DNA from 2 places in the Heyndrickxia sp. FSL K6-6286 genome. Region 2 is predicted to be linked to the other one. Evidence: riboswitches for the same ligand, from Rfam matches in the RefSeq annotation. Region 2 holds a riboswitch; the other holds the start of a gene.
What was found. A riboswitch is a leader RNA that binds a small molecule or an ion and turns the genes downstream of it on or off. The one in region 2 is predicted to bind cobalamin.
Positions count from the first base shown of each region.

Region 1: another riboswitch for cobalamin. It lies ahead of MHI39_RS14925 (acyl-CoA thioesterase); the one in region 2 lies ahead of MHI39_RS01495 (hypothetical protein).

Region 1 covers NZ_CP152029.1:2,940,764-2,943,981, forward strand. Annotated here, with positions in the region: gene MHI39_RS14915 (GbsR/MarR family transcriptional regulator) at 166-720, shown strand; gene MHI39_RS14920 (thiol-disulfide oxidoreductase DCC family protein) at 913-1,305, shown strand; gene MHI39_RS14925 (acyl-CoA thioesterase) at 1,384-1,821, opposite strand; cobalamin riboswitch at 2,067-2,249, opposite strand; gene MHI39_RS14930 (MgtC/SapB family protein) at 2,358-3,029, opposite strand.
Region 2 covers NZ_CP152029.1:268,199-271,416, reverse strand. Annotated here, with positions in the region: gene aspS (aspartate--tRNA(Asn) ligase) at 1-801, opposite strand, end outside; T-box leader at 861-1,075, opposite strand; cobalamin riboswitch at 1,185-1,378, shown strand; gene MHI39_RS01495 (hypothetical protein) at 1,608-2,153, shown strand; gene MHI39_RS01490 (ABC transporter substrate-binding protein) at 2,155-3,099, shown strand.

The sequences.
Region 1 (3,218 bases), 2.6 Mb from region 2:
TGCATCAATTTTACATTAATATAAATAGTTAAAGACTATCATCCTCTCATTTCTTACTATTCCTCCTTATTGCTTTCATTTCCTCATTCAGAAAAGATTTTATTTTTCATTGGATATATGATACATTGACTTTGTATATGAGGTATTTAAAGGAGCAAACTACCTATGGAAGAAAAGCACTTGCGAGTCATTGATCAAGCTAAGGAACAATATATTGAAAAAATTGCTGATAATATGAAGACGTATGGAGTTTCCCCTACAGTCGGTCGTATTCTTGGTATTATTTATATGAATAGAAAACCAATGACATTAGATGAGCTATCCACTGCAACTGGAATGAGTAAAACAAGAATGAGTCAAGTTGTTAGAGAGATGCTAGATATTAATATTGCTGAAAAAGTTTTTGAAAAAGGGGTTCGTAAAGATATTTATGATGTAGAAACAGATTATTACGAAACCTTTATTTCAATTTTCACCTCAAATTGGAGAAAAACGATTAACCGCAATAAAATTTTTGAAAAAAAATTAACACGTGAGCTGCTGATGTTAAAAGATAATGAAGAATTATCACAGGAAGCAGAAGATCAAATCAATGAATTATTAAAGGAAATGAAAATTTGGTCGGATTATTATCAATGGCTTACTCGTTTAGTTGACTTTTTTGAAAGTGGTGAAATATTCGAGCATGTGCCGAAAACCACTGAATGGAGAGGAAAATAATTAACATATAAGCTCCGTGGTAATATACCCTTTTTATATTGAAATAAAACATAGAAAATATTTCAAGCAGTAGTTTTCATGTAAAAATCTACTGCTTTTTATTAAGCTTTTTTCTAAGTTAAAATAAATATAAACGTTATAAAATTTTTCACTCTCATTATTTCCTTTCATCCTATAAAAGAAGGTGACCAATTGACTGGAATTATACTATTTGATGGAGTATGTAATTTTTGTAATGGAAGCGTACAATTTATTATAAAAAGGGACCAAAATAAATATTTTAAATTTGCTTCTCTTCAAAGCGAAGTTGGGGAAAAATTATTAATGGAGTATAGAGTAAACAGCTTAATTGACAGCTTTGTACTTATTGAGGGTGGCAAATTGTACACAAAATCGGAAGCGGCATTACGAGTTTGCCGAAGTCTTAATGGATTATGGAAATGGGGATATGCTTTTCGAATTATCCCACTACCAATAAGAAATTTGATCTACGATATTATCGCGAAAAATCGTTATCGCTGGTTTGGTAAAAGGGATAGCTGTATGATCCCATCAAAGGAAGATCAGGAAAGATTCTTATTATAGTAACCTATCATTATGATAAAAATAAAATGGAGTCGTCATATAAATGTAAAGAACGACTCCATTTTTTATACAAATATTTTAAGGCTGTTTTTTGAGTAATAACTCTTTTTCCCAATCAGCTTCCAGCATAACTTTTGGCACTGGTGTCGGTTTTCCGTATTCATCAAGTGCTACCATTGTTAAGGTGGATGTAGTTGTTAATCGTTTTTCTTCCTCCTCTAAATTCTCACACTCGACCTTTACATAAACCTTCATTGATGTCCTCCCAGTTGAAAGGACAAATGCCTCTAAAGTCAAAATGTCGCCAACTTTTGCAGAGGAAACAAAATGAACAGCATCGATTGACGCAGTTACTACGACTTTTCGAGAGTGCTTCATTGCTGAAATAGCAGCAATTTCATCAATATACGATAAGATGGTTCCTCCAAAAATAGTTTCCATATGGTTCGTATCTGGAGGTAATACTAGTTTAGTTTGATAGGTTCTTGATACATTTACAGAAATTGTTTTCTCCATCATTTCTCCACTTTCATGTATATTTACCACTATGAAGTACAGGAGAGAAGAAATTAAAATTAAAGGTACTGACCATTTTTCTTAAGACAGATTCCCCTAACATAAAATAGATGTTTTACCTATCTTAAATGGTAAATCACATATTGTTAGCCAGTCCTAAAAATACGCTGATAGCAGAACAGACCAAATCATTAATTGTCTATTAATCTACCAATGTGTACGAATCTTCCCAACTCCCGAGGAAAATAAGTCGCTATAAATATGGCAGGTCTCCTGACTCGTGTATCATTCTACTTTAAGTCCTTCCCATCCAAAATTGGACAGTGGTTATCCTTATTTCGTCAACACTTACAGTTGCGGGTACAGTTCTGGAATTTCACCAGATTCCCTTTTAATTTTTGGCAAACACCATATTTATCGGCAAATATTTCACTATAGTAGTATAGAATTATCATAATATATTATGAATTGACTTACAATTTATAATTTTAAAGATTAAGTGAAAAATATTGAACGATTTGTTCTCTTTCTGTTGCTTAATCAAATTTTATACTTTCCAGTTCAGGAATCGTTTGCAACATTTTTAATATTTCAGTCTCCTTTTTCTTCAACTTCTTTGATTTTAATTGTAAATCCACGACAAAAAGTGGATGATTATCAACTGACGTTACTTTTACCTGGTACGATTTCACATCTAAATGATTTTCGGATAAAATAGTGAGTGCCGCAGAAATCGCTTCATTTGTTCGAACATGAATCGTTAATTTATGAAACTTCGGAAAAACTGGTTGAAATAATCTACTTAAAATTTCTAAAGCAATTAATACTAAGAGCGTTCCAAAAATACTTACAATATACATGCCTGCACCTATCGCTAATCCAATTCCAGCTGTTGACCAAAGTCCAGCTGCAGTTGTTAACCCATGAACGGATTGACGTTGTATAAGAATGGTACCTGCACCTAAGAAACCAACTCCACTGATGACTCCTGCCGCAATTCGGCTTGGGTCTAATTCAATTGTTCCACTATTTACAACATCAAAAAATGCATATTTTGAAACGATCATTGCTAATGCACTTCCGACGGCCACAAGGAAATGGGTACGTAATCCTGCTTCTTTATAACGCTTTTCTCTTTCAAATCCGACAAGTGCTCCCAATATCCCCGCAATTACAAGTCTTGCAATTAATTCAAGCTCTATCATTATATATGACCCCTTTCCCCATTAATTTATGGCTTTGATGATTATGCTATTACAAATCTAACATAGATTCATTTTTCCTTTCTAAAGGTTTGATTAGGTTTCAATCTCACTAGCAAAACTAAGTTACATCTATTTATATATGTTTTATTAGTTTATCCTACTTAAAAAATAAAAAAACGAGTGTATAAAAAT
Region 2 (3,218 bases):
ACACGGAAGTTTAACATCAAGAATTTCTAACTCCCGTTTACATTGGTCATTTACACGTGAGATCATATATTTAAGTACATCTGTTTCCCATTCCATAATTTCTTTTACATCGTCAATAAATCCTATTTCAACATCAAGAGAAACATATTCATTTAAATGTCTTGATGAATGATGTGCCTCCGCTCGAAATACCTGCCCGATTTCAAAAACACGTTCGAAACCACTTGCTACCATCATTTGTTTATAAAATTGAGGTGATTGTGCTAAATGGGCGTTTTTCCCAAAATAATTTAGGCTAAATACATTTGCACCTCCTTCTGCACCCTGAGAGACAATTTTTGGTGTAAAAATTCGTGTAAATCCATGTGATGTAAAAAAATCGCCAAATGACTGTGATAATACACTTTGAATTTTAAAAATGGCTTGATTTTTTTCATGTCTTAAAGATAAGGTACGATGGTTAAGAAGATGATCCATTCCAGCTTTCAATTCCGATTGATTGATTTCAAATGGGATCTCCTTTTGACTTTTATTGATCACTCTAATATCTCTCACATGTATTTCTACGCCCAATTTTTGTTTCTTTGATTCAACAACGTCCCCGATGATCTCAACAATTGATTCATTTTCTACTTTGAAATTTAACCATTCTTTCTCCAAAATACATTGAATAATCCCGCCCCTATCCCGAAGTAACAGGAAGGTAACTTTTGATAAATAACGTTGTTTGTGAACCCAACCCGATAATTTTACCGTTTCACCAGCCTTATAAGGTGTTTCCGTCGTTACTATTCGAATCATTTTGACTTCCTCCTTTTCATTGATAAAGAATCAAATAAAAAAATTCGCCCCTATATAAACATAGGGACGAATTTTTTCCGTGGTACCACCCAGATTGCCTTTTTACCAGCCTCTCATTCCACATAACGAGTGGTACCGTCTGATTCTACTTTGCCTTTAAGCATTTCTTTCAGCACTTACGGATGTCACCATGATAACCTTGATGCGTTTTTCCACCAACCAAACGCTCTCTATAATCAAGGACTTATCATTTCCTTCCGATCATTGATTTCCATATTTTGATTGTAGAAGATTATATATTTACGAAAGGAAAATGTCAACCTATTCAGAGTATAAAAAAATGCTTCATTATTCACTCTCTTCATTGTACACTTGTAGTAAGTGAATACCTGCAGGGAATAGGTTGCTAAGATATTAGCATTAATAGGGAATTCGGTGTGATACCGAAGCTGTTTCCGCAACTGTAAGTGCCGATGAAATAAGAAGTAAACCACTGTTTGCAACATCGAAAACGGGAAGGTTCTTAAAGTAAATTGACGCACAAGCCAGGAGACCTGCCTATTCTTGAACGTAACATGCTCTTCGGAAGATAAGAGATTTTATGGCAGCTCGATTGGTTCTTCATATCGTTTAATAAAGGATCATTTTCCCGCCGGCCAAATTCTATCTGGGCGGTTTTTTTGTGTTCTATTTTACAAGTATATTGATATCCTCGTTATGAAACTATATAGATCGAAACCAGACGAATTTTTTCTGAAGTGTTATGAGGTAAGCATTTAAAATATTTAAGATTAGGAGAAAAAGACATGGTAAAAAAAGACTTACGTTATTTATGCTATCCCTTTATGCGCGAATCCGCTTCAACCGTTGATTTCGAAATTAGAACAGATTCATTAACAACGCGTATTGGACAAGCTGCTTCCTTAACAAAGGATATTCCTATTGTTTATGAAGATTTAATGTACTTGCTTCCAATGGCCTATCATCTAAATGGATCTGTACGCGGAAAGCTTGCCATTAGCGAGGAAGATTTAAATCGTCTAAGCAGCATGTATGATTTTTATGTTACGGAAACAGATGGTCGCATTGATCGATTTGTACTTCCACAAGGGACGGCTGCTGCATGTGCTCTACATGTATGTAGAAGTGAGGCAAAAAAGTCCGTTCGTGCTTTACATAAGGTAAGTCTTGAAAGAGAGGTTCCGGATATCTTATTCAATTATACGAATCTACTAGCTAATGTCCTATTTTACATGGCGGTCTATGTAAACAAGGATAAAGGTGTTGAAGAAATCCAATTTGTCAGTAAATCTTATCCAATAAGACCGATAAAAAAGAAAGTAGGGAAATAACTTGAAGAAATATCATTTGTTTCATTGGCTAACAGCTATCATGTTAATCATTTTCTTAGCAGGCTGCCAATCCAATCAGAGCAGCAATGAACCTAAAAAAGGGGATACACCTGAACAAGTAAAAGTGTATACCGTGAAGGATGATACGGGCAAAGAAGTTTCCTTCAAAAAAGCTCCTGAAACGGTCATTTCATTGCAGCCTAGTAATACTGAAATTCTTTTTGCCATTGGAGCTGGAGATAAAGTAATTGGCGCAACGGAATATGATAATTATCCAGAGCAAGCAAGTAAAATTGAACGTGTATCGGACTCTGTTACCATTAATACAGAAAAAATTATTGCACTAAAACCAGATATTGTCATTGCTTATACAATCGGAGATGAAAATGCCTTAAAACCAATTGAAGATGCAGGTATTCCTGTATTTGTCATACAATCTGCTTCTTCCTTTGAGGATGTTTATGGTGATATCCAACAAATTTCAGAAGTAATGGGTGTGAAAGAAAAAGGGGAAGAACTTATTACCAATATTCGCACTCATATAAATGATATCGAAAATAAATTAAAAAATATCGAAAAACCAAAACGCGTATATTTTGAAATAAGCCCATCTCCTGATATTTATTCAACAGGCAAAAACACATTCCAACAAGAAATCCTCCAAACAGCTGGTGTAGAGAATATCTTTGGGAATCAAGAAGGTTGGATCAAGGTTTCAGAAGAGACAGTCATCAAGCAGAATCCTGAAATCATTGCAACAACTGTCGATTATATCGAAGGCCCTGTAGCAGAAATCAAAGCTCGTAAAGGATGGGAAACCATAGAAGCGATTAATAAGGATAGAGTATACCAATTGGACTCGGATATCATGTCGCGCCCAGGCCCAAGAATTGCTGAAGCGGTTGAATTAGTTGCTAAAATGGCGTACCCAGAATATTTTAAATGAGACTAAAGCTGGAGTGTTGATCACTCCAGCTTTTAACTTTAGCTATAATCAATATAGTACTTTCAGAATTCATGAAAAGAACATCATAAAGATAACTAAGTTCGAATATCTCGACTTAG